2 regions of the Mesorhizobium sp. M1A.F.Ca.IN.020.04.1.1 genome follow, and region 1 is predicted to be linked to the other one. Evidence: predicted binding sites of a transcription regulator. Region 1 holds the regulator's gene; the other holds the start of a gene.
What was found. The regulator PhoB, encoded in region 1, activates phosphate uptake and scavenging genes when phosphate is short. The targets are predictions, from matches to a motif close to TGTCATNNANCTGTCAT.
Positions count from the first base shown of each region.

Region 2: EOA49_RS13800 (LTA synthase family protein) is a predicted target of PhoB. The motif match lies at 7,793-7,809, and genes of this name have one in related genera.

Region 1 is NZ_RZSN01000005.1:36,486-51,794, forward strand. It holds gene EOA49_RS02550 (sugar ABC transporter permease) at 1-1,271, opposite strand, end outside; gene xylF (D-xylose ABC transporter substrate-binding protein) at 1,508-2,548, opposite strand; gene EOA49_RS02560 (ROK family transcriptional regulator) at 2,896-4,131, shown strand; gene phoB (phosphate regulon transcriptional regulator PhoB) at 4,448-5,137, opposite strand; gene phoU (phosphate signaling complex protein PhoU) at 5,157-5,861, opposite strand; gene pstB (phosphate ABC transporter ATP-binding protein PstB) at 5,882-6,685, opposite strand; gene pstA (phosphate ABC transporter permease PstA) at 6,682-7,533, opposite strand; gene pstC (phosphate ABC transporter permease subunit PstC) at 7,537-8,523, opposite strand; gene pstS (phosphate ABC transporter substrate-binding protein PstS) at 8,586-9,644, opposite strand; gene EOA49_RS02595 (response regulator) at 10,164-13,541, opposite strand; gene EOA49_RS02605 (hypothetical protein) at 14,182-14,403, shown strand; gene EOA49_RS02610 (hypothetical protein) at 14,491-14,880, opposite strand; gene EOA49_RS02615 (glutathione S-transferase family protein) at 15,136-15,309, opposite strand, start outside.
Region 2 is NZ_RZSN01000055.1:15,059-30,367, forward strand. It holds gene rsmA (16S rRNA (adenine(1518)-N(6)/adenine(1519)-N(6))-dimethyltransferase RsmA) at 1-640, shown strand, start outside; gene gmk (guanylate kinase) at 689-1,363, opposite strand; gene EOA49_RS13765 (YicC/YloC family endoribonuclease) at 1,369-2,259, opposite strand; gene mltG (endolytic transglycosylase MltG) at 2,415-3,644, opposite strand; gene fabF (beta-ketoacyl-ACP synthase II) at 3,748-5,010, opposite strand; gene EOA49_RS13780 (acyl carrier protein) at 5,045-5,281, opposite strand; gene fabG (3-oxoacyl-[acyl-carrier-protein] reductase) at 5,596-6,333, opposite strand; gene EOA49_RS34105 (hypothetical protein) at 6,439-6,558, opposite strand; gene fabD (ACP S-malonyltransferase) at 6,641-7,582, opposite strand; gene EOA49_RS13800 (LTA synthase family protein) at 7,840-9,786, shown strand; gene rpsF (30S ribosomal protein S6) at 10,147-10,632, shown strand; gene rpsR (30S ribosomal protein S18) at 10,632-10,880, shown strand; gene rplI (50S ribosomal protein L9) at 11,089-11,673, shown strand; gene EOA49_RS13820 (cyclopropane-fatty-acyl-phospholipid synthase family protein) at 11,904-13,187, shown strand; gene EOA49_RS13825 (YnfA family protein) at 13,259-13,582, shown strand; gene EOA49_RS13830 (small ribosomal subunit Rsm22 family protein) at 13,584-14,549, shown strand; gene EOA49_RS13835 (replicative DNA helicase) at 14,819-15,309, shown strand, end outside.

The sequences.
Region 1 (15,309 bases):
AGCACCATGCCGGACTGCAGCGACTGCATCAGCAGCGCCCCGAGCATAGCGCCGAGCACGGTTCCCGAGCCGCCGGCGAGCGAGGTGCCGCCGATGACCGCCGCGGCGATGACCAGGAGCTCGTCCAGCGTGCCGAGCGCATTGGTCGACGAATTCTGCCGCGCCGACGAGATCGCCGCGGCGATCGTCGCCAGCACGCCCATGATCATGAACACTTTCATGGTGATCCAGCGCGTGTTGATGCCGGCAAGGTTGGCCGCTTCCGGATTGCCGCCGATGGCAAAGACATAGCGGCCGAAGCGAGTGCGCTTGGTGATGAAAGTCATGACGAGGCCGACGGCGATCGCCATCAGCACCGGAATGGCGATGCCGTGGGCGATGAACAGGCCGCCTTCGGGGACCGTGATGTTGTTGGCGGCGGCGTAGCGGTTCACGATGCCGACCGGCCAGGGATAGGAATTGGCCAGCCACACCGCGCCCATGATGACCGCGCAGGTGACCGCGCCGAGCAGCGTCTCGGCCCAGATCGGACGCAGCGGGAAACGGAAGCGCTTGCGCTGCACCCTGCCGTTGAACAGCGCAAACACCACGGCAACACAGGCGACGGCGCCGACGATCCAGCTCCATTTGGCGCCGATCGAGCCGGCTGGTCCGCCGCCCATCAGCTGGAAGGTGGCATCGAGCGGCGCCACCGTCTGGCCGCTGGTGACCCACCAGGCAGCACCGCGCCAGACCAGCAGCCCGCCAAGCGTCACGATGAAGGCTGGCACTTCGAGATAGGCGATGACGAAGCCCTGGAAGGCGCCGATCAGCAGGCCGAGCGCCAGGCCGATCAACAGTGCCAGCACCCAGATCCAGGGATTGCCAAGCTCGAGCTCAACCATTCGTACCAGGAAATGCACTTGGGCAAAGCCCATCACCATGCCGATCAAACCCTCGGCGGATCCGACGGAGAGGTCGATGTTGCGCATGACGATGACCAGCACCATGCCGGAAGCCATGATGGCCACGGCCGAGGTCTGCACCGACAGGTTCCACAGGTTGCGCGGCGTCAGGAACGTTCGGCTGTCGAAATCGAGCGGATTGACGCCGAGCCGCAGGCTCGAGATGACATGCAGGCCGATCCAGATGATCAGCAGCGCGCCGACCATGCCGAGCATGCGGGTGTCGAGCTCGGTCGCCTTGAGGAAGCGCCCGACGGTGCTCAGTTCGGAAGCCCGCGCGCGATCCGCCGGCGGGTTGGCCGGCGTATCAGAGGTCGTATCGGTCATGATCTCCTCCCACCGGCTTGCCGTCTGGCGCGGATGCCGGACCACGATGCTAGAGCAATTCCAGGAAAAGTGCGTGGCCGCCTGGAATTGCGCGGAAACAAACGGCTGTAGCAGTTCGGCGATCCTGCCGGACAGTGAACTGCCCCAATGGTCTCCGGCTTCAGTACGCCCGAAAGCCTTTGGAGAAACGCCGCGGCTGTCGGGCCGCGGCGCTGCGTTTGAACTTGACGGCCAGCTTAGTTGCAGACCGCGACGCTGCCGGCGGCAACGCCCGCGCAGACTTCATCCTTCTTGATCCAACCCGCGTCGATGACGAGGTTGAGATTATCCTTGGTGATCGCGACCGGGGTCAGGAACAGCGACTTGACGGTGTTGCCGCCAGGCGTCGTGAAGTCCTTGGCGCCCGCGATGTCGGTCATCTTCTTGCCGTCGGCGAGCTGCGAGGCGATCTCGGCGGCGTGCTTGCCGAGCTCGCGCGCGTCCTTCCACACCGACACCGTCTGGGTGCCGAGCGCGATGCGGTTGAGCGCGGCATGGTCGCCGTCCTGGCCCGAGACCGGAACGGTGCCGGCCAGCCCTTGCGCCGTCAGAGCCGCGACGACGCCGCCGGCGGTGCCGTCATTGGCCGCCACCACCGCGTCGACCTTGTTGTCGTTGGCGGTCAGGAACTGCTCCATGTTCTTCTGCGCATTGGTGGGAAGCCAGCCATCGGTATAGGCCTCGCCGACATTCTTGATCTTGCCGCTGTCGATGGCTTCCTTCAGCACTTCCATCGAGCCGGAGAACAGGAAATCGGCGTTCGGGTCGGCGCCCGAGCCCTTGATGAAGACGTAATTGCCCTCGGGCTTGGCCTTGAACACCTCGCGGGCCTGCATGCGGCCGACTTCCTTGTTGTCGAAGGTCAGATAAAACACGTCCTTGTTCTCGATCAGGCGGTCGTAGCCGACGACCGGAATGCCTTCGTCGAGTGCCTTCTGCACCGCCGGCCCGATGGCGGAGGCGTCCTGCGCCAGGATGATCAACGCATTCGCGCCCTGCGAGATCAGGCTTTCGACGTCGGTCAGCTGCTTGCCTGGATTGGACTGTGCGTCGGCGGATATGTACTTGTCGCCGGCGGCCTCGATCGCCTTCTTCATCGCCGCTTCGTCGGTCTTCCAGCGCTCTTCCTGGAAATTGGACCACGAAACGCCGATCACCTTGTCCTTCGCCTGTGCGACCGACGCCAACGTCAACGACATGGCGACGCCCGCCAGAATGGCGGCTGCGAATCTCTTCATGATATCCTCCCTGCGCCCCTCGCGGCGCGACCCAGACTGGCCCGAAGGCGATGAGGCTTTTTTTCGAGCCTCGAAAAAATACTGATCCAACGCTAAAGCGCTGTCAACTGCAATTCTGACGGTTTTTGAGGTGGTCACGTACTTTTTTCGAGACCCGCAATAAATAATGACAGTGCCGACCGCTTCTGCCACTATCGCGGAACAGTTCGGGAGGAGGCGCAGCCCGGTCCACCGAAACTTGTAAGACCAGGACGGTTCGGGTGCCGGCGTGCGGGACTGAACCGATCTGGCGCGTCGCCGAGTCCTGTGCATGATCGAGAGGCCGCGCTGACTGGGAGGAGACAAAAATGTCGGTCGGAATCCGCCACGACGATCTGCGCCGGCGCAACCGCGCCATGGTGCTCTCGGCCGTGCGCCGGGCCGGCCAGCCGTCGCGCACGGAAATCGCCGCGACCACCGGGCTCAGCCATTCGACCATTTCGGCGATCTCTTCCGACCTGATCCAGGAAGGCGTCTTGGCCGAGAGCAAGCCGAGCGAGACCGCGTCTCTGAAGCGCGGCCGGCCACAGGTGGGCCTCGCGCTCAAGCCTGAGGCGGCGGCGGTGGTGACGGTGGTGCTGTCGCTCAATTTCCTCTCGGTCGCCGTTATCGATTATGCGGGCCAGGTCATCGCCGAGGAGCAGCGCCGCCTCGATACCCTCACCATGCCGCGCAACGAGCTGATCGGCGAATGCTTGGCGATCGTGCGGCGCCGGTTGGACGACCCGGACCTCGACGTCGGCAGCGTCGCCCGCATCGCCATGGGCATCCAGGGCATCACCGATTCCCATGCCCGCGCCATGCTATGGTCGCCGATCACGCCGCTGACCGACATTCCCTTCGCCGACATCCTGGAAAAGGAATTCGGCATTCCGGCCACCATGGAAAACGACTGCAACATGATGGCGGTGGCGCTGCAGTGGCGCGATCCCGACCGCTATCGCGACAATTTCATCGCCATCCTGCTCTCGCACGGCATCGGCATGGGCCTGGTGCTGAAGGGCGAGCTGTTCACCGGCACGCATTCTTCCGGCGGCGAGTTCGGCCACATGATCCATCGCCCGGGCGGCGCGCTTTGCCGTTGCGGACGCCGCGGCTGCGTCGAGGCCTATGCCGGCAACTACGCCATCTGGCGCAGCGCCATGAAGATGAGCGAGGACGCCGAGCCGGTCGATGTCGGCGACGCCGACATGCGGGCGCTCGCCGCCAAGGCGCGCGAGACGGATGGCCCGGAGCGCGAGGCCTATCGCCGGGCCGGCGAGGCGCTGGGCTTCGGCCTTGGCAGCCTGTTCGCGCTGATCGACCCGGCGCCGGTCGCCATGGTCGGCGTCAGCGCCGCCGCCTTTGACCTGATCGAGCCGGCGCTGCGCGAGGCGATCGGCCAGACCGCCGGAGGCCAGCATTCAAACTCGATCTCCTTCGATACCGAGCCGAACGAATTGCCGCTGATCCGCGAAGGCTGCGCCGTGCGCGCGCTGACCTTCGTCGACCAGGAGATTTTCGCCCCGGGCGTGCAGGCAAGAGCGGGCAAGAACGTGGCCTGAGCAGCTTCGATAGCGATCGTTGTCTTCTGTGCGTCCTGCAGACGCCGGAGATTAGCGAAGGCCCCGCAGCTTCGTCATTCCAGGGCGGAGCAGGAGCGAAGCTCCGTCGCGGAGACCCTGGAATCCATGCCATTACCTCAATCGTCGGATGAGCGGAGCAGAATTTCTGCACCGCCGCGGCGCGTCGAAGTCGCGTGGATCGTCGGGTCTGCGCCGCGTCGCGACGCTTCGTGCTCCGCCCGTGGACGGCGAAGCACCAGCGTCTCGATAACCCGCCAGCGCAGATAGAACCCGTCAGACCTTCGATGCCCTGGATCTAATCTTCCCTGATCGCGTAGCCCGCCCCACGGATGGTACGTATGACGTCCGGCATCCGGCCGTTGTTGACCGCCTTGCGCAGGCGTCCGACATGCACGTCCACGGTGCGCTCGTCGATATAGATCGTCTCGCCCCAGACATTGTCGAGCAGCTGGCTGCGCGAGAACACCCGGCCGGGATGCCGCATCATGAATTCAAGCAGCCTGAACTCGGTCGGGCCGAGCCGGATCTCGCTCTTCTTGCGGTAGACGCGATGCGATTCGCGGTCGAGGACGATGTCGCCGACCTTGAGCACGCTGGACAGCACCTCGGGCTTGGCGCGGCGCAGCAGCGCCTTGACCCTGGCCATGAATTCCGGCGTCGAGAACGGCTTGACCAGATAGTCGTCGGCGCCGGTCGCGAGGCCGCGCACCCGGTCGCTTTCCTCGCCGCGCGCGGTCAGCATGATGATCGGCAGGCGTTCGGTCTCGGGCCGCATCCTGAGGCGCCGGCAAAGCTCGATGCCGGACACCGCCGGCACCATCCAGTCGAGCACCAGAAGGTCGGGCACATTCTCCTGCAGGCGGATCTCGGCCTCGTCGCCGCGGGTCACCACCTCGACCTGATAGCCCTCGGATTCGAGGTTGTAGCGGAGCAGCACCCCCAGCGGTTCCTCGTCCTCCACCACCATGATGCGTGGCGCGATCATATAGCAGGCACCTTCGCTGTCAGGCCGCCGGCGCCGACATCGTCGTCTCGTCCTGCTTAGGACGATTCGCGGGCAATTGCGTGCCGGTCAGCACATAGTAGGCGTTCTCGGCGATGTTGGTGACGTGGTCGCCGATGCGCTCCAGATTCTTGGCGCAGAACAACAGATGCGTGCAAGCCGTGATGTTGCGCGGATCCTCCATCATGTAGGTCAGGAGCTCGCGGAAGACGGCGGTGTATTTGACGTCGATGCGCTCGTCGTCGTTGCGGAGCTTGGCGAGCGCCGTGGCGTCGCCGGCCGCGTATTCCTCGATCACGCCCTGCACCTGGATCAGCACCAGCTGCGCCATCGAATCGATGGAGTGCGAAAGGTCGCGCGGCGCGGCGCTGACGCCGACCGAGCCGACGCGCTTAGCGATGTTCTTGGCAAGGTCGCCAATGCGCTCGAGATCGCCGGCCATGCGGATGGCGCCAACGACGCTGCGCAGGTCGTCGGCCATCGGCTGGCGTTTGGCAATCAGCGTGACGGCGCGATCGTCGAGCTCGCGTTGGCGCGCGTCCATGATGGCATCGTCGGAGACCACGCGCTGCGCCAGCGCGTTGTCGGAATTCAGCAGAGCCTTGGTCGACGCGCCGACCATCGAGCCGGCAAGATCGCCCATGTCGCGGATAAGCTGGCTGATCTGCCTCAGATCCTCGTCGAAGGAAGCGACCGTATGGGCCATGGTTATGTCCTCGTATGAACTCAGCCGAAGCGGCCGGTGATGTAGTCCTGCGTGCGCTTCTCGCGGGGCGAGGTGAAGATCTTCTCGGTCCGGTCGAATTCGATCAGCTCGCCGAGATACATGAACGCCGTCTGCCGCGAGACGCGCGCTGCCTGCTGCATGTTGTGGGTGACGATCACGATCGTGTAGTCGGCCTGCAGCTCGTCGATCAGCTCCTCGATCTTGGCGGTCGAGAGCGGATCGAGCGCCGATGCCGGCTCGTCGAGCAGGATGACCTCCGGCTTCACCGCCACGGTGCGGGCGATGCAGAGCCGCTGCTGCTGGCCGCCCGAAAGGCTCTGGCCACTGGCGTTGAGCTTGTCCTTGACCTCGTTCCACAGCGCGGCGCGCTTCAGCGCCTGTTCGACGCGATTGTCCATCTCGGCCTTGCTGATCTTCTCATACAGCCTGACGCCGAAGGCGATGTTCTCGTAGATCGACATCGGGAACGGCGTCGGCTTCTGGAACACCATGCCGATCTTGGTCCTGAGCAGGTTGAGGTCCTGCGAGCGGTCGAGGATGTTCTTGCCGTCGAGCAGCACCTGGCCTTCGGCGCTCTGCTTCGGGTAGAGCTCGTAGATGCGGTTGAGCACGCGCAGCAGCGTCGACTTTCCGCAGCCCGAAGGTCCGATGAAGGCGGTGACGCTGCGCTCGGGCAGCGACAGGTTGATGTCCTTCAGCGCCTTCGACTGGCCATAGTAGAAGTTGAGGTTCTTGACTTCGATCTTGGCCTTCTCGGCGGTCGTCTCGGCTACGTTCAGGTCGGTGGACAACATCGGTTTCATCTGTCCTCTCTGCGTCCGGTAAGGCTGCGGGCGAAGATGCTCAGCCCGAGAACCGTCAGGGTGATTATCAGTGCGCCCGTCCAGGCCAGTTGCTGCCATTCCTCATAAGGGCTCAGCGCAAACTGGAAGATGGTCACCGGCAGGCTGGCCATCGGCGCGTTGAGATTGCTCGACCAGAACTGGTTGTTGAGCGCGGTGAAGAGCAGCGGTGCCGTCTCGCCCGAAATCCGGGCGATCGCCAGCAATATACCGGTGACGATGCCGGACAGTGCGGCGCGATAGGCGACCGAGCGGATCACCACCCAGCGCGGCGCGCCGATGGCGGTGCCGGCCTCGCGCAGCGCGTTGGGCACAAGGTTCAGCATGTCCTCGGTGGTGCGCACGACCACGGGGATTACCAAGATCGACAGCGCCACCGCGCCGGCGATCGCCGAGAAATGACCCATCGGCCGCACCATCAGCTCGTAGACGAACAGGCCGACAATGATCGACGGCGCCGACAACAGGATGTCGTTGATGAAGCGCACCACTGTCGTGAGGCGCGAGAAGCGCCCGTACTCGGCCATATAGGTTCCGGCGAGCACGCCGATCGGCGTGCCGACGACGATGCCGATCACGGTCATCACGATGCTGCCGTAGATGGCGTTGAGCAGGCCGCCGGCGTCGCCGGGCGGCGGCGTCATTTGCGTGAACACCGAAAGCGAGACACCCGAGAGCCCCTTATAGAGAAGGGCGCCGAGGATCAGCGCCAGCCAGACGAGGCCGATGCCCGCCGCTATGGTGCAAAGCGCCATCATCACGGCGTTCTTGCGCTTGCGGCTTCGGTGGAGCGATGCGGCTGTCGACATCGGTCAGGCTCCCGTGCGGCTATCGATGCGCAACAGCATGTAGCGTGCGAGCGCGAGGATGATGAAAGTGATGATGAACAGGATCAGTCCGAGCGCCACCAGCGAGGACGTGTAAAGCTCGCCGTCGGCTTCGGTGAATTCGTTGGCGATGGTCGCCGAGATCGTCGTGCCGGGCGCAAACAGCGAGGCGCTGATGCGGTGCGCATTGCCTATGACGAAGGTGACGGCCATCGTCTCGCCGAGCGCGCGGCCAAGACCGAGCATGACGCCGCCCATGATGCCGACCCGCGTGTAGGGAATGACCACACGCCGGGTCACTTCCCAGGTCGTGCAGCCGATGCCGTAGGCCGATTCCTTCAGCACCGCTGGCACCGTGTCGAACACGTCCTTGGTGATCGAGGTGATGAAGGGCAGCACCATGATGGCGAGGATCAGCGACGACGTCAGGAGGCCGATGCCGTAGGGCGGACCGGCAAACAGGCTGGCGAGACCCGGTATGCCGTGGAAAAGATTGATGATGAATGGCTGTACCGTCGTCTGCAGGAATGGCGCGAAGACGAACAGGCCCCAGATGCCGTAAATGATCGAGGGAATGCCGGCGAGCAGCTCGACCGCGATGCCGATCGGGCGCCTGAGCGGGCGCGGGCAGAGCTCGGTCAGGAAGACGGCGATGCCGATGCCGATCGGCACGGCAATGAGGATGGCGATGGCCGAGGTGACGACGGTGCCGTAGATGGGCGCGAGCGCGCCGAAATTCTCGGTGACCGGATTCCAGGATTCAGTGGTGAGGAAGGAGAAGCCGAACTTCGACAGCGCCTCCCACGAGCCGGCGATCAGCGAGACCGCGACGCCGCCGAGAAGAAGCAGCACGAGTATGGCGGAGAGGCGCGTGACCGTTCGGAAGATCGTGTCGGTCAGGGCGAAGCGGCGCACCGTCGCTTCCCTGGTCCGTATGGCGGACGATGTCACGGCTTCGGAAACGGCTGTCATTTGCCCTCGCATTTCGAAAGAGACAGGAGGGCGCCCGAGGCGCCCTCCTTATTCCGGAGGAATTACATGCCGGAGTAGAGCGGCTTGCCGTTGCTGTCGACGATGTCCTTGCTCCACATTTCCTCGACGCTCTTCACGACCGCGTCGGGCATCGGAACATAGTCCAGCTCGGCGGCCATGTCGTCGCCCTTGGCGTAGGACCAGGCGAAGAACTTGAGCGCTTCGGTGGTGGCCGCCGCATCGTCGGGCTTCTGGTAGACGAGGATCCAGGTCGCGGAGGTCATCGGCCAGCTTTCAGCACCAGCCTGGTTGGCCAGGATGACGCCGTAGCCAGGCTTGGAGCTCCAGTCGGCATTGGCTGCAGCGGCCGAGAACGCGGCGGCGGTCGGCTCTACCTTCTTGCCATCCTTATTGATCAGGTCGGTATAGGTGAGCTTGTTCTGCTTAGCATAGGCATACTCGACATAACCGATCGCGCCACCAGTCTGCGCGACGTTGTTGGCGACGCCCTCGTTGCCCTTGGCGCCGATGCCCACCGGCCACTCGAGCGCGGTATTGACGCCGACCTTCGACTTCCAGTCGGCGCTGACTTCGGCCAGATAGTAGCTGAAGTTGAACGTGGTGCCCGAGCCGTCGGAACGGTGCACGACCGCGATCGCCTGGTCGGGCAGCTTGACGTCGGGGTTGAGCTTCTTGATCGCCTCGTCATTCCAGTTGGTGATCTTGCCGACGAAGATGTCGGCCAGCGTCGGGCCGTCGAGCACCAGTTCGCCCGGCTTGACACCTTCGAGGTTGACGACCGGAACGATGCCGCCCATCACCATCGGGAACTGCGCGAGCCCGGTCGACTTGAGATCCTCGCCCTTGAGCGGCGCGTCCGAGGCGCCGAAGGTCACGGTCTTGGCCTTGATCTGCTTGATGCCGCCACCGGAGCCGATCGACTGATAGTTGAGACCGATGCCGGTCTCCTTTTTGTAGACGTCGGCCCACTTGGCGTAGATCGGATAGGGGAAGGTAGCGCCGGCACCGGAGATGTCGGCCGCCATAGCGGCGGAGAGGGAAAGCGTGGATGCCGCAGCCATTGCAATCGCAACGGCCGCCGAGCGGATGAAATGTCTCATGTGGCCTGCTCCTGTTCGGAATATGGTCTTTCGGCAACCCTTTTCTGTCGGCGCCTGACGAGCGCAATAGACGTCGATTATTACAGTCGCATGACAGTTTCGTGTCAGCCCGGTAACGCCTGAACGGGGATGCCTTGGGGGGGCCTGCGGCCGCCATTTGCGGACCCAGCCGAAGTTTGCCGCGGGAATCAGTAGCTTGTCCGACTTTTGAATCAAAAATTATCCCGGCGGCCGGATCTCCGGCCGCCGGGAAATAAAATCCGGACGAGAGCGCGTTGCCTGTGCGCCAGAGCGGATCATGGCCTGGCCATCGCCGAAAACAGGTCCGTTGGGGTAGAGTCGACGCTGTTCCTTGCCGGCGGTCGCTGCTCCCGCCCGTAACCGAAGGGCGGAATCGACAGCAGCCATTGTCCTGACCTGGCCTTCGTTTTGTATGGTGCGATCACACCATATGTCTGCGTTGGACGCCCGCCGACGGACCTCGTCGATGACGCCGTGAACGGCCGCGCAGAAAGGCTGTTATCCGGCGCTGCGGCGGACTTCCGCGTCCGACCCGAGCCATCTTTCAAGCTTCTCGAGCAGCGCCTTCGGGCTGATCGGCTTCGGCAGGTAATCGTCCATGCCGGCTTCCAGGCAGCGCTCGCGGTCGCCCTTCAGTGCATGCGCGGTGACGCCGACGATCGGCACATGCGTGCCCATCTCGGCTTCGAGCCGGCGGATGGCCGCGGTCGCCTCCTGGCCGCTCATCTCGGGCATCGACACATCCATCAGGATCATGCGCGGGTTAAGCCTGCCGAAGGCGTCCAGCGCCTTGCGGCCGTTGCCGACGATTTCGAACTGGTATCCGGTCTCGCCCAGGATTTGCGTGAACACCATCTGGTTCACCTCGTTGTCCTCGGCGACGAGAATGTCGAGCCCGGCCTCCGCGCCGGCCAGGCGTACACGGGCACGCGCCGGCGGCGGCTGCAGCAGGACGCGATCCGCCGCGGTCGCCTGCGCCGTGGACGCCTGCGGCGCGCCGGCCCCGGTCTCGACGTCGCCGGTCAAGGCCGGATGGATGGCCGCCGTGCTGTGGCGATGACGCTGGATGGTGGCGACCAGCGTCTCCAGCAAGATCGAGGAACGCGCCGGCTTGATCAGCTGCGCATCGATGCCGAGATCGCGGTAGGCGGCGCTGGCGAGCGACTGGTCGACCGAGGTCAGCATGATGATCGGCGTGTGCGCGAGGCCGGCGGTGTTGCGCACGATGCGCGCCATTTCGGCGCCGGTCATGCCCGGCATCTGGTAGTCGAGCACGACGCAGTCGACAGGCACGCCGTAGGCGGCAGCCGCAATCAGCACCTTCAGTCCCTCGGCGCCGCTTTCGGCCGCGCAGGAATCGAAGGTCCACGAAGCCATCTGCTCGCTGAGGATCGCGCGGTTGACGGCATTGTCGTCGACGATCAGCACGCGCGCGCCGGTCACGTCGACCGGCATGATCCGCTGCCCGCCTCGCTCGGCCCGCGGCAGCGTGACGGTGAACCGGAAGGTCGAGCCCTTGCCCTCGGCGCTGTCGACGCCGATCTCGCCGCCCATCAGCTCGACCAGCCGCGAGGTGATGGCAAGGCCGAGCCCGGTGCCCTCGTGCCGTCTTGTCGAGGAGGTGTCGACCTGGCTGAATTTCTCGAACACCAGCTTCAGCTTGTCTTCGGGAATGCCGATGCCGGTATCGGTGACCGAGATGGCGAGCTTCGTCCCCGACGGAACGCGCTCGCCGGTCACGTCGACCAGCACATGGCCCTTGTCGGTGAACTTCACCGCATTGCCGAGCAGGTTGGTGACGATCTGTCGGATCCGGCCGACGTCGCCGACGAACTGCCCGTCGAGCCCGGGCTGGACGCGAACGATGAGCTCGAGGTCCTTTTCCTTGGCGCGGGTCGACACCAGCGTCGCCACATCCTCGATCGCCTCGGCAAGGTTGAAGGGCGCCGGGTCGAGCACGAGCTGGCCGGCGTCGATCTTGGAGAAGTCGAGGATGTCGTTGATGATGGTGAGCAACGCGTTGCCCGATTTGACGATGATGTCGGTGAACGTCCTCTGCTTTGGGTCGAGGTCCGACTTTGCGAGCAACTCGGCCATGCCGAGCACGCCGTTCATCGGCGTACGGATCTCGTGGCTCATATTGGCGAGGAACTCCGACTTGGCGCGGTCGGCAAGCACGGCACGCCGGCGCGCCTCGCTGAGCTCGGCCTCGCGCTGTTTCAGTTCCGTAATGTCCGTGGTCGACCCGATCAGATAGAGCGAACCGTCGGACGCGATCATCGCGCCCTTGCGCGCGAACTGGTGACGCACGCTGCCGTCCGGCAGCGTCACCTGTTCTTCGATCTCCTGCGTCTCGCCGGTGCGCAGCACCGCCAGGTCGCCGGCGACGAAAGCTTCGCCGTCCGCGCCGAAGATCTCGACGTCGGTCTTGCCGATCGCCTCTTCCTTGCTGAAGCCGGTGAGATCGCACCAGCCCTTGTTGACGTAGAATTGCCTTAGATCCGAACGCTTCGCGTAGATCGACACCGGCACGTTGTCGATCAGGTTGCGGAACACCTCGTTCTCGCTCATGCTTTCCTTGAGCGCCCGCTCGCGCGCCTTGACCTCGGTGATGTCGGTGCTGGAACCGACCAGATGCACCGATCCGTCGGTCGCGATGAGGCGGCTCTTGCGCGTCATCAGCTGCCGCACCGTGCCGTCGCGATGGCTGACAGGCTCCTCGACTTCGCGCCCCTTGCCGGTCGCGATGACCTCGGCATCGTCATGGCTGTAGCTTTCGGCGTCCTCGGCGCCGAAAAGCTGCCGGTCCGTCTTGCCGATGACGTCTTCCTTGGCAATGCCGGTCAGCGCGCACCAGGCCTTGTTGACGAACTCGATTGTAAGATCCTCGGCCTTGATGAACGCCGCCACCGGCAATTCGTCCATGACATGCCGGTAAAGGTCGATCTGCCGCATCGAGCCCCGCAGCGCCTTCTCGCGGGCCTTGATGTCGGAAATGTCGACGCGCACCCCTATGAACGTGCCGTCGTCCGCTCTCATGTCGTAGACCTGGAACCAACGACCGTCGGGATTGAGCCGTTCATAGGACGAATTGGGCAGGTGGTAACGCTTCAGCATGGCGTCGAGCCAGCGTTCTTTGTCGACACCGTAGACATTGTCGATCTCGACGTCGCCGCTCGACCGGAAATAGCCGGCGGAATGACCGAGAGCGAGCGCCTCGCGTAAGGTGCGGCCCGGCTGCCAGGCCGGCTTCAGCGCCGGCAAACTGTCATGCAGCTTGCGGTTGGCGAAGACGAATTCATCGTGGCGGTCATAGATGATGACGCCGGCCGGCAGCGACTCCAGCACCGTGGCGAGATTCTTGCGCGCATCCTCTGCCTCGGTCTCGCGATGCTTCATGTCGGTGATGTCGACATAGGAGATCAGACGCTTGCCGCCGGCAAGCGGTGCCAGCGAGGCGATCAGCACGCGGCCGTCATTGCGCGGCAACTGCCTGGAACCGGCAACGCCTGCCCGGATTTCGGCCTCGCGCTCGGCGATGTGGCGTTGCCAGCCCACCTCGTCGGCACCATAGGGGTCGGCGTCGCGGCTGGCCTCCATCAGCTCGCGGAAGCCGCAGCCGGCAGTGGCGCGAAGCGGATCGATCTTCCAGAAGTCGTAGAAGGCGCGGTTGATGATCTCCGCCCTGAGCTCGGCATCGAGGACAATGACGCCGATCGGCATCGAATCGACCATCAGGCGAAGATTGGCAAGCGCTTCCGAGGTCGCGGCCGCATGCTGATCGGGGGCGCGGGGGACCGCCGCCTCGCCGCGCTCGACCGCGCCTTCGAAAGAACGGGCGGCGCCCATCTCGAAAGTACCGTCCCTATCCGCCATCCCTACCCCCAGGCCGAACCCTCCCGGTTCGTCGGCGGAATGTGCCCGACAAGCATTAACGATCGGCTAACCTTAACGATTCGCAACCGAACACGCCCGTTGCCGTTAACGGGTTTTAGGCGGACGCCGGTCCGACCTCGCTGCGGTAATCCGTCCGTTGGCGAACCCACCGCTGCCGGGCTATAAAATCGGTGGGGGTATAGCTGATGCTTGGTCGAATGCTGACTTTTGTTCTCTGTCCGGCGCTGCTCGCGGCAAGCGGCTGCACGCGCAGCGACGACGGAACCGTCATCATTCCAAGCCGGATGGACGTCAGGCGCATTTGGGACAAGGCCCCGCCAGGAACAACAGCCTCGAGGCAGATCGCGACGGACGTGTTTCCTCAGCCGCCGATCGCCCCGGTGAGTTCCCCCAGTCGAAGACGTGTTTCGACGGCCCCTTCCTTTCAGCCGGATTTGGCTGATGCGTCCTCCCAGCCACAGAAGGCGCTCGCCTGCCGGAATGTCAGCGAACCCGGCAAGCGCTATCGCGTCGTCTGCGAGTAGCGTAGCAGCTACGATAAGATCGCGTGTTTCCTCACTGCGCGTGAAACCTTTGTGTGGCGTCTGGCGTTATCGGCGCAGCACGAAGGGGAGCGAAGATGTCTGTTCATTTCACCGTCTCAGGCCTGACCAGAAACCTGATCCATTCGCTTGGACTGGATCACGAGCGGGCCCCGAGGCGTCTGACACCCGAGCAAAATCTATTGTTGGAATGCTATCTGGCCGGCCAAATTCCGGAATCGGCCTGGAGCGACTACGTCTTCGAAATGCCGCAACTGGAAAGACACGCTAATGCCCGCCGCAGGCGCAATCCGGCGTAGCGCTGTCCAGCAACAAAGCGCCACCTAGAAAGCATAGCCGTTTTCTGTTGGAAATCGGCGAAGGCGAAACTGAGCAACTTGGCAGTTCTACTGCTGAATTGCTTTGGCGTTGTCCTTCGGCGAATTGAATTGAAGCGTAAAGATCTTCCCGGGAATTCCTTTTGCGAGGTCCGGCGAAAAGCTGAGCGGCAGGCAATTTCGCAGGGCGGCGGTCGCCGCGTCGACATAGGCCTGACGCGCCTTGTCATCCCCGTTGACCTTGATGGCCGTTGGCTTCGGCGGGCCGATCAGCGTGCCGTCGCGCTTGAAGCTGAAGCTCAAGGTGACCGAGGCTGTTCCGGCTTCGGCCGGCGGCGTCCAGCACGCCTGCAGCGCGGCGCCGACCTCGTTCATCGTGTTAAGCGATGCGGCATCTGCCGGAAAAGGCATCGCCAGCAGCGCGCCTGCGATCGCTGAAAGTCTAGCCGTGCTTCTCATGGCTCTGTCCTCGCCGCTTTCGCCCGTTCGCATGGTACGACCAACGACGCGGATGACAATAGAATTTCAACCGCGCCGGCAAACCGACAAAATCATGCTGCCGTGACGCTGGCGCGCCGGCGCAAAGCAAAAAGGCCGGCGCTGAGCCGACCTTTCCTTCTCCTCGGCAATCGCGCCAGTACATCCGTGGTCGCAGCGAGGACCGAGACACTAGACAAGGGTTTGGTTAACGAAACCCTAAACCTCGCGCATTTCTTAAGCCGTGGCCTGGGCCTTCACATGGGCGATGTAGCCGCGCACGTCGCCGGCCGGCTCAGCATAGGCCTTGCCGAGCTTCTTCTCGATCGCCGCCATATAGTCCTTCGCCCAGCTGGGCAGCGCATAGTCGATGACCGCCAGAAACTCCAGTGTCGCCGCCAGACGGATGTC
Region 2 (15,309 bases), on a different contig from region 1:
CTTCAACGGCGCCAAACGGGTGATCGCCATCGAGCGCGACGAGCGCTGTCTAGAAGCGTTGGCGCAGGTGTCCGGCCATTATCCAGGCCGGCTCGAGGTCATTCCCGGCGATGCGCTGAAGACGGATTTTGCCGCGCTTGCCGGCACGACGGACGGCAGCCCGGTGAAGATCGCCGCCAACCTGCCCTACAACATCGGCACGGAGCTTCTGATCCGCTGGCTGACGACGGCAGACTGGCCGCCCTTCTATCAATCGATGACGCTGATGTTCCAGCGCGAGGTGGCCGAGCGCATCACCGCAAGCCCGGGCAGCGGCGCCTATGGCCGGCTCGGCGTGCTTGCCGGCTGGCGCACCGAGGCAAAGATCGTCTTCGACGTGCCGCCGCAGGCTTTCACTCCGCCGCCGAAGGTCACGTCCTCGGTGGTGCATCTGGTGCCGCGTGCATCTCCCCTGCCCACCGACGGCAAGAGGCTGGGCCGCATCACCGAAGCCGCCTTCGGCCAGCGCCGCAAGATGCTGCGGCAAAGCGTGAAGAGCTTGGGCGGAGAAGCCCTGCTCACTCGCGCCGGCATCGACCCGACGCGCCGGGCCGAGACGCTGAGTGTGGAAGAGTTCGTAAGGTTGACGAACGCGGTGTAGCCTGCCGGCCTCCTGCTCCCCTTGTGGGAGAAGGGGAGGCACTGCCTCTCACTCCGTCTTCTCGTCCAGCAAGCCCGAGATGAAATCGAACAGGCCCGGCCGACGGTCGCGGCGCAGGCGCTCGGCTGTAACGATTGCACGCACCTCGGCAAAGGCGCGGTCGAGATCGTCATTGACGATGACGAAGTCATATTCCTTCCAGTGCTCGATCTCGACGCGGGCATTCTTCAGCCTGGTCTCGATGACCTGCTCCTGGTCCTCGGCGCGGCGCTTCAGGCGCGCCTTCAACTCCTTCATCGAAGGCGGCAGGATGAAGATCGAGACAATGTCGGCGCGCATCTTCTCCTTGAGCTGCTGGGCGCCCTGCCAGTCGATGTCGAACAGCATGTCGCGGCCTTCGGCAAGTGCTGCCTCGGCCGGCTCGCGCGGCGTCGCATAGAAATTGCCGTGCACCTCGGCCCATTCGAGCAGCGCGTCGGAATCGCGCAGCCGTTCGAACTCGCGCATGGTGCGGAAAAGATAATGGACGCCCTCGATCTCCGAGCCGCGACGCGGCCTGGTGGTGACGGAGACCGACAGCTCCAGGCTCGAATCGCTTTCCAGAAGATTGCGCGCAATCGTCGACTTGCCGGCGCCCGACGGCGACGACAGCACCAGCATCAGCCCGCGGCGGCGGATGCGGGACCCCAGATCCCTGGTGGCCGTAGGCTCCTTGGCAACCATCCCCGTCACTCCAGATTCTGAACCTGCTCGCGAAACTGGTCGACCACCGCCTTGAGCTCCAGCCCGATCGCGGTGACCGCGGCGGCATTCGACTTGGAACACAAGGTATTCGATTCGCGATTGAATTCCTGCGCCAGAAAATCGAGCTTGCGGCCGACGGCGCCGCCGCTGGAAAGCAGCGCGCGGCCCGATGCGACATGCGTCTTCAGCCGGTCGATCTCCTCGCGGATATCGGCCTTGGTGGCGAGGAAGGCCGCTTCCTGATGCAGACGGACCGCGTCGAGATTGGCCGACGCATCCATCAGCAGGCGGACCTGTTCGGTGATGCGCTCGCGGATCGCCGCCGGCTCGCGCGACGGGTCGGCCTCGGCCTTCAGCGTCAGCGCCTCGATGGCGTCGATATGGCCGGACAACAACTTGCGCAGCGCGGCACCTTCGCTCTGCCTTGCCTGCTCCAATCCGGCCAGCGCCATGTCCAGCGCCGACAGGATCGTCGCGTCGAGGGCGGCGCGCTCCTCCTCGGTCTCGACCGTCTCCAGGATGTCGAGCACGCCGCGCAGCGCCAGCAGACCGTCAGCCGTCGCCGGCGCGGTGCCGAACTGCTCCTGGAGGCGCTTGGCCAGTCCCGCCAGGTCCTTCAGGAACGCCTCGTTGACCACCGGCTGCGCCTGCTGGGCGGCGGCGCGCGCGACAGTCAGCGTTGCCTGGAAATTGCCGCGCGCGAAGCGCTTCTGCACGGTCTGCCTTACAGCGGGCTCCAGCCGGTCAAAACCCTGCGGCAGCCTCAGCCTGACCTCGACGCTCTTGCCGTTGACCGATTTGACTTCCCAGGCGATCGACGTGCCGTCGAGCTCAGCGACGGCTCGCGCGAAACCGGTCATGCTCTGCACGTTCATGATGCGTGTCACCCCTTGACGCAGGCCCGGCGCGATTGCCCGAGCATGCGCCCCTAGCAAGACGCCGGACCTCTGGCCAGCGTCGGATGTCCCCTCAAAACATGAATACGGCCCGGCGTCAAAGGAGGCGGGCCAGATCCGGCAATCAGCGCGGCCTACTGGGCCGCGTCGCCATTTTCGCCGCTGGCGCCTGCACTGGCACCGTCGTCGGGAGTGGCCGGCGCCGTCGTCTGGCCGGAGGCCTTGGCCGCCGCATCGGCCTGCTTCTTCTGCACCGCCCGATAGCGGGCGACGTTCTGGTTGTGCTCTTCCAACGTCGCGGCAAAGACATGGCCGCCATTGCCGTCGGCGACGAAATAAAGGTCGTCGGTCTTCGACGGATTGGCCACCGCCTCGAGTGCGGCGCGGCCCGGATTGGCGATCGGCGTCGGCGGCAGGCCCTTGATCAGATAGGTGTTATACGGCGTCTGCTTCTCGATGTCGGACTGATAGATCGGCCTGTCGGCCGGTTTGCCCTTGCCGCCGAAAAGGCCGTAGATGATGGTCGGATCCGACTGCAGCCGCATGCCCTTGGCGAGCCGGTTGAGGAAGACCGCGGCCACGCGCGAGCGCTCGTCGCCCCTGCCCGTCTCCTTCTCGACGATCGAGGCCAGGATGACGAAGTCCTCCATATTGGCGATCGGCAGGTCGGGCGCGCGATGCGTCCAGACGTCCTCGACCAGCTTCTTTTGGTCCGCGACCAGCTTGTCGACCATCTGCTGCCGGGTGGCGCCCCGCGTGAAGCGCAGCGTGTCGGTCGCGATGCTGCCCTCGGGCGGCATGGCCGCCGGCATGTCGCCGGTCAGCGCCTCCTGCTCGGCCACGCGCTGCAGCGCCTGCTCAACCGTGAGCCCCTCTGGGATGGTCAACGAATACATTACCGACTTGCCGCTCTTGAACAGCTCCATGATGTCGCGCATCGAGGCGCGCGGCTTGATGGCGTATTCGCCGGCCTTCAGCGCGGAATCGTTGCCTGTGGCACGCACCCCCAGCCTGAAGATGCGCGCATCGCTGACCAGGCCGCGCCGCTCCAGCTGGTCGGCGATCTCCTGAACGCCGGTGTTCGGCTTGACCATGAAGGTGTCGCCATTGGCCGACGGACCCGGCTCAATGAAGGCCTGCATGCCGAAATAGAGTGCGGCACCCGAGGCAAGCACGACCAGGATGACCAACGAAAGGAAGAAATTCAGGAATACGACGACCTGGCTGCGCGACGCGCGCGAGCGTTTCGACGGCGGCGGCGTGCCAGCCTCGGGGCGCAGCGCCTCGGCGGCTGTCTTGGGCACGATCGGTCCTTGCGCCTGACGCTGTCCGAATTCTCCACCGCCGCCCGGATTTGTATTCATGGCGCCCTACCGTCTGATCTTGCAACGAATCCCCTAGCCGAAGTGTAGGGGCAAATTTGGCAAAAATGACGGCAGGCGGCGGACCTGCCGGTAGGCTGAATGTTCAGCCATCGTAACTTTGGAAGACGAGCGAGGCGTTGGTGCCGCCGAAGCCGAAGGAGTTCGACAGCGCCACATCGATCTGGCGCTGGCGCGGCTTGTTCGGCACGAGATCGATCGCCGTCTCGCGTTCCGGATTGTCGAGGTTGATGGTGGCGGGGGCAATGTTGTCGCGGATTGCGAGGATCGAGAAGATCGCTTCCGCGGCGCCCGCAGCGCCCAGCAGATGACCGATCGACGACTTGGTGGACGACATCGAGATCTTGGAAGCGGCATTGCCGACCAGCCGCTCCACGGCGCCGAGCTCGATCGTGTCGGCCATGGTCGAGGTGCCGTGCGCATTGATGTAGTCGATGTCGGCGGGCGAGAGCTTCGCCCGATTCAGCGCCGCCGCCATGCAGCGGAAGGCGCCGTCGCCGTCCTCGGCCGGGGCGGTGATGTGATAGGCATCGCCGGTCAGGCCGTAGCCGGTGACCTCGGCATAGATCTTGGCGCCGCGCGCCTTGGCGTGCTCGAGCTCCTCCAGGACGACGACGCCGGCGCCCTCGCCCATGACGAAGCCATCGCGGTCGCGGTCATAGGGGCGCGAAGCGATCTCGGGCGCATCGTTGCGCTCGGTGGAGAGCGCGCGGCACGCGGCGAAACCTGCCATCGAAAGCCGGGTGATCGGCGCTTCGGCGCCGCCGGCCACCATGACGTCGGCATCGCCCCAGATAATCAGCCGCGCGGCATCGCCGATGGCGTGCGCGCCCGTCGAGCAGGCGGTTACGACAGCATGGTTCGGGCCTTTCAGCCCGTGCCGGATGGAAACCTGGCCGGAGACCAGGTTGATGATCTGTCCGGGGATGAAGAACGGGCTGATGCGGCGCGGGCCGCGCTCCTTCAGGATCATCGCGTTCTCGGCGATGCCGTCGATGCCGCCGATGCCCGAACCGATCAGCACGCCGGTGGCGCACTGGTCCTCATGCGTCTCGGGCTTCCAGCCGGAATCGGCCAGCGCCTCGTCGGCCGCCGCGATGCCGTAGAGGATGAAGTCGCCGATCTTGCGCAGTTCCTTCGGCTCGAGCACGGCCTCGGGATTGAAGGTGCCGTTCGAGCCGTCGCCGCGCGGAATGACGTGGGCGATCTTGCAGGCAAGGTCGCCCACCTCGAATTCGGTGATGCGGCAGGCGGCGCTGCGGCCGGAAAGCAGTTCCTTCCAGCTGTGCTCGACACCCATGCCGAACGGCGAAAGCAGGCCAAGGCCCGTGACGACGACTCGCCTCATCGCAGGTCCTCCCCGGCGATACCCGCGGAAAGCCTCAGGCCGAGGCCTTATCGATATACTTCACGGCATCGCCGACAGTCAGGATGGTCTCGGCGGCGTCGTCTGGAATCTCGACGCCGAACTCTTCTTCGAACGCCATCACGAGTTCGACCGTATCGAGGCTGTCCGCGCCCAGATCGTCGATGAAGCTCGCCTGCTCCGTCACTTTGTCGGCATCGACGCCGAGATGCTCGATGACGATCTTCTTGACGCGCTCTGCGGTGTCACTCATTTGGGGCCTCGTCTTACGTTGTGTTGTCTTCGTTAGCGGGCGGAATGCCGCTAATCAAGCTGAAAGATGGTCTTGTGGGAAACGCAACGCCACAGGACCGGTTTTTGCCCGAACCGCCGGGTTGCCGGCCGCATTACACGAAAAACAGCGGGCGTCCAAGCCGAAATGGCTGTTTTCACAGGCGCCCGGGGCTCGGTCGCCCGGGTGTGTGAGATTCAGCTCAAGCCGAGCCGAAAATGGCGGCTTTCGAGGGCCGGAGCGGAAGCGCAGGAAGCCGCCGTTTGCAGGCCGGCATCACCTGAATCTCAAATACCCTAGATCATCGCCATGCCGCCATTCACGTGGATGGTCTGGCCGGTGACATAAGCCGCCTCATTGGAAGCGAGATAGGCGACGGCCGAGGCAACTTCGGCGCTGGTGCCCATCCGCCGCGTCGGAATCGCCGCCATGATGGTCTCTTTCTGCTTGTCTTTGAGCTTGTCGGTCATGGCCGATTCGATGAAGCCCGGGGCGACGCAGTTGACGGTGATGTTGCGGGTGGCGATCTCCTGCGCCAGCGACTTGGAAAAGCCGATCATGCCGGCCTTGGAGGCGCAGTAATTGGTCTGGCCGGGATTGCCGGTGACGCCGACCACCGAGGTGATGTTGATGATGCGGCCATGGCGGCGGCGCATCATCGGATGGGTGAGTTCACGAGTGAGCCGGAACACGGCGGTCAGGTTCACCTCGAGCACGGAATCCCAGTCGGCGTCCGACATGCGCACGAACAGGCCGTCCTTGGTGATGCCGGCATTGTTGACCAGGATGTCGACGCCTTCGAGATCGGCCTCCGCCTTCTGGCCAAGCGCCTTGACCGCGTCGCGGTTGGTCAGATCCGCCGGGAAGAGCTTTACGCGGTCGCCGAGCTCGTCGGCCAGCGTTTCCAGCTTCTCGACGCGGGTGCCGTGCAGGCCGACGATCGCGCCCTGGCTGTGCAGCACCCTGGCGATCGCCTCGCCGATGCCTCCCGATGCACCGGTGACGAGCGCCTTACGGCCGGTCAGTTCGAACATTGCTTCAACCTCATTCTTCCGGACGCCCCGCGAGCGACCCTCGTTCCGCATTTTGTCATGTTGTTCAGGCCATATCAGAAGTTCTCGGCGCTCACGACCGATTCTTCACCAAGCCTCGATCCGCTCCAGCACTTCCGCAGCCCAGTAATAGTCCTCGAGATCTTCGAGTCCACGTTCAACGAAGTCACGCAGGTATTCGGCTTTGCTTCGATCAGTCATCGCCACGAGATCGTCGAGGCGATGCTCGACTTCGGGAGAAAGACGGATGGAAGTAGGAATGCCGCACCTGCCAGCAAGAGTTTCCCGTTTATCCTAAAGTTGCCAGCGCCGCCTCGACTTCCGCGGCCGCGCCGATGGCGCCGGTCGCGATATCGCGGTTGATGCGTCGCGCCAAGCCCGACAGCACCTTGCCGGCGCCAACCTCGTAAAGCGTCGCGACACCTTTGGCGCCGAACCATTCCACCGTCTCGCGCCAGCGCACGCGGGCGACGGCCTGCTCGACCAAGCGGCGGGCGATCTCATCCGGGTCGCTGGTCGGCGTGACCGAAACATTTGAGACGATGGGAACCACCGGCGCGCTTTTCGCGACCCCGCCCAGCGCCTCGCGCATGATATCGGCGGCTGGCGTCATCAATGCCGAGTGAAAAGGTGCCGAGACCTGCAGCATCAGCGCCCGCTTGGCACCCTTTTCCGCGCAGAGCTTCGCCGCCAGTTCGACGGCCGCCTTGGCGCCGGAAATCACCAGTTGGCCACCGCCATTGTCGTTGGCGATCTGACAGACAGAGCCTTGTGCCGCTTCGGCGCAGGCGGCTTCGACATCAGCCTGCTCCAGCCCGATGATGGCGGCCATGGCGCCCTCGCCCGCCGGCACCGCCGCCTGCATGGCGTTGCCGCGGGTGCGCAGCAGTCGCGCGGCATCGGCCACCGAAACGAAGCCGGCTGCGGCAAGCGCCGAATATTCGCCGAGGGAATGGCCTGCGACATAAGCCACCTTGTCCTTCAGCGAAAAACCGCGCGATTCCAGCGCCCTTACGGCCGCCAGCGACACCGCCATCAGCGCCGGCTGGGCATTGGCCGTCAGCGTCAGCGTTTCTTCCGGCCCTTCCCAGATCAGCTTCGACAGTCTCTCGCCGAGCGCCTCATCGACTTCCTCGAAGACGCGGCGCGCCTCGGGAAAGGCATCGGCGAGGTCCTTGCCCATGCCGACGGCCTGGCTGCCCTGTCCCGGAAAGGTGAATGCGACGGCCATGTTAGCGTCTCCAGCGGCTGGTTTTTCCCTGCCTCTGGCGCAAGGCGGACGGCCAAGTCAAGCCCGCAAGCACCAGTTCAGCAGCTGTTCCAGCCGGGAGAACGGCCGAGTTCCCTGTTCTGAAAGGCTTTTTGGCGATCACACCTGATGAAAACCGCTCACGAATCGTTTGCTGGCTCTTCTTATTTCCGCCACAGGCGCTAGCTTTGTGTGACATTTCGATGACAGTGGCGTGACGCGAGTGGAAGACGCGTGACATGGGCCGGGGAAGCAAAGTGGCTAGGATCAGGAAAGGCGCGGCCAAACCCGCGCCGCAATTTTTGGAAGACGATCCGTCCACCGGCTATCTGCCGGGGCGCAGATGGCCGATTGTCCGCTACGGCCTGGCGACGCTGCTTGCCTCCGCCCTTCTGGTGTTCGCCATCGAATGGATCGTGCGCGGCGACTTCTTCGGCACCGTCGACTTCTTCCTGCAGCCCTTCAAGCCCGGCTGGACCACCATCATCGTCTTTTCGCTGGTGCTGATCGGGCTCGACGCCATTCTCGGCCGCAGCCATCAAAGCCTGATGATCGTCGCGCCGGTGACATTGGCATTGGCCTTTGTCGGTCACCAGAAATCGCACTATCTGGGCGATCCGCTCTACCCGACCGATTTCCTCTATGCCCGCCAGATCATGGCGCTGATGCCGCTTCTGGTGCGCGAGCGCCCCTGGACGGCCGTGCTGCTTGCGGCGGCGATCGTCGCCAGCCTCGCGCTGCTCGTCTATGGCTGGCGGCTCTGGCGCCGGCGTGTGCCGATCCTCAGCCGCAAGGGACGGCTGGCGCGCTTGACGCTTGCCGTGCCGCTGCTCGCCTTCTTCGTCTCGATCATGGACTACGCCACCTTCTCGTGGACGCGCGACAGGCTGCAGATCATCCCGATCATGTGGGACCAGAAGGAGAACTATGCCTCCAACGGCTTCGCGCTCGCCTTCGCGCTCAACGTGCCGATGGCGCATGTCTCGGCCCCGCCCGGCTATTCCGAGAAGACGATGGATGCGATCGCGCGTCCCGGGGTTGCCGCCTCGGTGCCCGACCAGAAGCCGGATATCATCGTGGTGATGAGCGAATCCTTCTGGGATCCGACGGAGCTCCCCGGCGTCAGCATCAAGCCCGATCCGATCCCGACGGTGCGCGCGCTGCGCTCGGGCTCGATGTTCTCGCCGGAATTCGGCGGCATGACCGCCAATATCGAGTTCGAGGCGCTGACCGGCTTCTCCAACGCCTTCCTGCCGGCGGGCTCGATTCCCTATCAGCAATATGTGCGCACGCCGACGCCGTCGCTGGCGACTTTCCTGAAGAGCGAAGGCTATAGGGCGCGCGCCATCCACCCGGGCACCAACTGGTTCTGGAACCGGGGCGCCGTCTACGCCGATTTCGGCTTCAGCGACTTCCGCTCGGAAGAGACGCTGCCGCCGATGGAAAAGCGCGGGCCGCTGGCCTCCGACGCGGCTATGACCGACGAGATCATGCGCGAGGCCGATGCCAGCGAAGAGCCGGTGTTCCTGTTCGCGGTCAGCCTGCAGAACCACGGGCCCTACGAGCCCTACCGCTATTACAATCCGACCCATAGCGTCGACGCGCCGATCAGCACCTGGGCGCGGGAATCGCTGCTCTCCTACGCCGAAGGCTCGGCCGACGCCGATCGCGGCCTGCAGCGCCTGATCGACTGGGCGAAGAAGCGCGAGCGGCCGACCATCATCGCCTTCTTCGGCGACCACTTGCCGCCGCTCGGCCCGGTGTATGTCGAGACCGGCTTCCTCAAGGACAATGTCGCGCCGCGCAAGGAGCCGACGCCCGAGGCGGCGCTCGAGCATCACGACACGCCGCTGATCATCTGGTCGAACCGCTCCGGTCCGGTCGAGAATCTGGGCTCGGTGAGCCCCGCCTTCCTGCCCTATCATATCCTGACTACGGCCGGGATCACCCACCCCTATTACACCGGCTTCCTCGGCGCTTTGCGCGAGCACTACCGGGTGGTCGACCGCAACCTTTTGCTGTCGCCCTCCGGCGAGGCGACGCCCGACTGGGCACGGCAGAAGAAGATCGATCCGAAGATCAACGACTTCCGCCTGATCCAGTACGATATGATGTTCGGCAAGCGCCGGGTCGCGCCCGACTTCTTCCCCGAGACGGTAGTCCCGCTCGTCGCGCATATGAGCTGAGTGGATCGCCTTCCGACGAAATGGCCGACCTGCGGCCGGCGGGTCAGCCAATTCCCACAAGCGCCGCCAGGCCTGCGACACTGCGGAGCCGCCGACCCTCTCTGCCGCCCTTGCCTTCCTCACGAATTGCTGTATAGACGCCGGCAATCTGCCGGTCCTTGCTGGGGGCTGAACGGAGGGCCGTGGCCTTAGAGGGCCGCGTCATGAAGCCAGAAGCGCTTTGGGCCTCCCGTGTCTCCGCTCTCGACCGTCTCGTGATGCTCCTTTCTTCCCCGCGCGCCTTTGCGACCGGGTCAGACAAGTTGCAGAGGCTTAGCCGCGAGGGCCGGTGAGAGAAACGAAGAAAGGCAGAAAAACATAATGGCTCTTTACGAACATGTGTTTCTTGCCCGGCAGGACCTGTCGCAGCAGCAGGTTGATGCGCTTGTCGAACAGTACAAGGGCGTCATCGCCGCCAATGGCGGATCGGTCGGCCGGATCGAGAACTGGGGACTGAAGTCCCTCACCTACCGGGTCAAGAAGAACCGGAAGGCTTACTACACGCTGATGGACATCAACTGCCCGCCGGCCGCGCTCAACGAAATGGAGCGCCAGATGGGCCTGTCGGAAGACGTGCTGCGCTTCCTCACCATCAAGGTCGAGGCGCACGAGGAAGGCCCCTCGGCGATGATGCAGAAGCGCGAAGAGCGCTCCGAGCGCGGCGGCTTCGGCGACCGCGACCGTGGCGACCGTGGCCCGCGTTCGTTCGGCGACCGCGACCGTGGCCCGCGCTCGTTCGGCGACCGTGATGGCGGCGACCGTGGTCCGCGCCGCCCGCGCGAAAACGTTGAAGGGGGTGCAGAATAATGGTCGACATCAACCAGATCCCGACCCGGCGTCCGTTCCATCGCCGCCGCAAGACCTGCCCGTTCTCCGGCGCCAACGCTGCGAAGATCGACTACAAGGACGTGCGTCTGCTGCAGCGCTACATTTCCGAGCGCGGCAAGATCGTGCCGTCGCGCATCACCGCCGTCAGCCAGAAGAAGCAGCGCGAGCTCGCCAAGGCGATCAAGCGCGCCCGCTTCCTCGGCCTGCTGCCCTACGTGGTTCGCTAAGCTATTGATGCGGGCGGCTTGCCGCCCGCTTCGGCCCACGGCGACGGGCGCCGCAACGGGCAGGCTCAAATCCCGAGTTGAGGCCATAAACCTCTAACTGCCAAAAACAGGCAGGACAGCGACACCGGCGAAGACGCCATTTGCTTCCTGACCTGTTCCCAAAGAATCCGCCGTCATCCGCGATGGCGCCAACCAAAGGAACGAAACCATGGAAGTCATTCTCCTCGAGCGCATTTCCCGCCTCGGCCAGATGGGCGAAACCGTCAAGGTCAAGGATGGGTTCGCCCGCAACTTCCTGCTGCCGCAGGGCAAGGCGCTGCGCGCCAACGAAGCCAACAAGAAGAAGTTCGAGGGCCAGCGCGCCCAGCTCGAAGCCCGCAACCTCGAGCGCAAGTCGGAGGCTGCGCAGATCGCCGAGAAGCTCGACGGCAAGAGCTTCATCGTCGTGCGCTCGGCAGGCGAGACCGGCCAGCTCTACGGCTCGGTGTCGACCCGCGACATCGCCGAACTGCTGACCGCCGAGGGCTTCTCCGTCAGCCGCAACCAGATCGAGCTCAACCAGCCGATCAAGACCATCGGCCTCTCCAACGTGGCGATCGCGCTGCATCCTGAAGTCGAGGTCACGGTGACGCTCAACGTCGCCCGCTCGGCCGATGAGGCGGAGCGCCAGGCCAAGGGCGAGACGCTGACGACGGCCGAAGCCATCTATGGCGAAGACATCAACGACAACGCCCGGCCGGAAAACTTCTTCGATCCGAACGCCGAATTCGAAGGCGGCGAGGACAACGCCTGATCGACAAGGCAGGAGCCGCGCTCCGGCTCCTCCTGCGTCCAGCGCCGACTGGACCAACGCCCGGGTCTTCGACCCGGGCTTTTTTGTGCCAATAGGAACTTTTCTGATCCCTATATCTTGTTGCAGATTACGGCGTGGCGCGTCGATTGGACGCGGGCGATGCGCTGTGGCACTTTCGATTTGGCATTCGGTCCGACTGCCGGATGGTCCGTCTGAGGGGACATTTGGTCATGAACATCCTGTTGAAACACGTTCTCGAACGGCTGGTGCGGACCGGCGACCTCAAAGTGACCGGGCCGAAAGGCACGACGCATAAGTTCGGCGACGGCAGCGGCGAACCGGTACACATCCACATCAAGACCATGCATGCCGAGCGCGCGATCACCTTCGATCCGATGCTGGCCGTGCCCGAAGCCTATATGGATGGCGAACTGGACATCCCCGAGGGCGGCGTCCTCGGGGTGATGCGGATCGCTTTCCAGAACATGGGCAGCGGCGGCATCGACGTGACCTGGTCGAAGGCCATCGAAGGTCTGCGCCATGCCTTCCGCCGCCTGCAGCAGATCAACACGGCGTCGAGATCTCGCCGCAACGTGCAGCGCCACTACGACCTCTCCGGCGAACTCTACAAGCTCTTCCTCGACGAGGACATGCAGTATTCCTGCGCCTATTTCGAACAGCCCGACATGACGCTGGACGAAGCGCAGGTCGCCAAGAAGCGCCACATCGCCGCCAAGCTGAGACTCAAGGCCGGCCAGACGGTGCTCGATATCGGCTCCGGCTGGGGCGGCCTCGGGCTTTATCTCGCCAAGGCCTTCGACGTCGACGTGCAGGGCGTGACGCTATCCACCGAGCAGCAGAGCGTCTCCACCGACCGCGCACATGCACTGGGCCTGCAGGACCGCGCGCATTTCGACCTCAAGGATTATCGCGCGCTCAACGAACGCTTCGACCGCATCGTCTCGGTCGGCATGTTCGAGCATGTCGGCGTCAACCACTACCGGACTTTCTTCGACAAGGCGGCGACGCTGCTCAAGCCCGACGGCGTGATGCTGCTCCACACCATCGGCCGGTCCGGCGTGCCGTGGGCGACCAGCGCCTTCATCCGCAAATACATCTTCCCAGGCGGCTACGTCCCGTCGATGTCGGAAGTGCTGCCCGCGATTGAGAAATCAGGCCTTATCGTCACGGACATCGAGATTCTCAGGCTTCACTACGCCGACACGCTGAAGCATTGGGGCCAGCGCTTTGCCGCCAACCGCGACAAGGCGAAGGCTATCTATGACGAGCGCTTCTGCCGCATGTGGGAGTTCTACCTCGCGGCCTCGGAAGCCGCCTTCCGCTGGCAGGACCTGGTGATCTTCCAGTTCCAGATCGCCAAGAAGAACGACACGCTGCCGATGACGCGCGACTATATGGCCAAATGCGAGAAGGCGCTGGAATTGCGCGACCTCGGCCATCAGGAGCCGGCGACGCCCGCCGTCAAGCCGACCCGCCGCAAGAAGGTGGAATAGAACGGCGGCGATTGCCGCTTGCCATTGCGGCCTGACGCCACGAAAAAGGTCTCGTTCGCGAGGCCTTTTTCATGAACTACCTAATCTACATCGCGGCGGCACTTGCCGAGATCGCCGGCTGCTTTTGCTTCTGGGCCTGGTGGCGGCTGGGGAAGTCGCCGCTCTGGCTGGTGCCAGGTCTGGCGTCGCTGGCATTGTTCGGCTTCCTTTTGGCGCTGGTCGACACGAGCGCCGCCGGTCGCGCTTACGCCGCCTATGGCGGCATCTACATTGCCGCTTCGCTCGGCTGGCTTTGGCTAGCCGAAGGCGTGCGCCCCGACCGTTTCGACCTCGCCGGCGCCGCGCTCTCGATCGTCGGCGCCTCGGTGATCCTGCTCGCGCCAAGAGGAGCCTGAATTGGAACTGCCCACCGCGCTCCGGCAAGGCGTCGACAGCCTGCTCGAAAAAGTACCGCTGCCGGCGCTGAAACAGGCCGCGAGAACGCTTTCGGAACGCTATCGCGCCGAGTTGCGTGACGGCCGCCTGCATATGGGCGAAGACATGGCGGTGAAGGCTTACCTGGCGACCAGGCTGCCCGCCACCTATGCCGCCGTTCGCGCTTGCCTGGACGCGCTGGCGGACGCTCGTCCGGACTTCCAGCCGAAAAGCCTGCTCGATATCGGCGCAGGGCCTGGCACCATGCTTTGGGCCACGGCCGACACCTGGCCGGAGCTCGAACGGGCGGTTCTGGTCGAGGCAAGCGCGGCGGTGCGCAAGGTCGGCCAGTCGCTGGCCGCCGGCGCGATCGCTGTCCGCGCGAGCTGGGTAGCCGGCGACGCCACCATCGATCTCGACGGTCTCGACCCGGCGGACTTGATCAGCGTCGCCTATGTGCTCGACGAGATCGCGCCGGCCTCGCTGCCAAAACTCGTCGACCGGCTCTGGCGATTGACGGCCGACACGCTGCTGATCGTCGAGCCCGGCACGCCGGCCGGCTGGCAGCGTATCCTTGCCGCGCGCCGGCAGCTCATCGAAGCCGGCGCGCATGTCTCGGCGCCCTGCCCGCACGAGGCGCCCTGCCCGCTCGCTCCGCCAGACTGGTGCCATTTCTCGCGCCGCGTCGCGCGTTCGCGGCTGCATCGGCTCGCCAAGGACGCCGACGTGCCGTGGGAGGACGAGAAGTTCATCTACCTCGCCGCCTCACGTCTGCCGGCGCCGGCGCGCGCGTCACGGGTGATCGCGCCGCCAAAGGGCGGTTCGGGCAAAGTCGTGCTCAAGCTCTGCCAGCCCAACGGCTATGCCGGCGAGCGCCTCTCCAGCAAGCGCGACGGCGATGTCTTCAAGGTGGCGAGGCGGGCGGACTGGGGCGACACGCTTGGCTGAGCCGCTTGTGATTCAGGGGCGAGGCGACACGGCGCAGACAAGCTTGCCACGACTGACATAGCCGGCATCGCATTTTCCTGTTTTGTTCTCGTTCGAGGCCCGCTAGGGTTGCGCACTTCGATTCGAGTCAATGACGATTCTTTCCACGGAAAAATTTCGGTTGTGAATCGCGAGCATCGAAGCCGGTTGGAACCTCACTGTTGCAGATAAGTCAGCACTGATTTTTCCAGTTCTGATATCGAGGAAGCGGGATCGAAATCGGGGACATCATGGCTGAAGCAGCGCGCAAGCTCGGCGTGGCGGAGCAACCGCTCTACCGCGAGGCACCGAACAACATCGAGGCCGAGCAGGCGCTGCTTGGCGCAATTCTGGTCAACAACGACGCCTTCTACCGCGTCTCGGATTTCCTCAAGCCCGCGCATTTCTATGAGCCGCTGCACCGCAAGATCTTCGAGGTCGCGGCCGAGCTCATCCGCATGGGCAAGATCGCAACGCCGATCACGCTGAAGACCTTCCTGCCGGCGGAAGAGAAGGTCGGCGACATGACCGTGGCGCAGTATGTCGTGCGGCTCGCCGTCGAGGCGGTCACCGTCGTCAACGCCGCCGATTACGGACGCGCCATCTACGACCTCGCCACGCGCCGGGCGCTGATCACCGTCGGCGAAGACATGGTCAACATCGCCTATGACGCGCCGGTCGACATGTCGCCCTCGGAGCAGATCGAGGACGCCGAGCGGCGCCTGTTCGAGCTCGCGGAGAC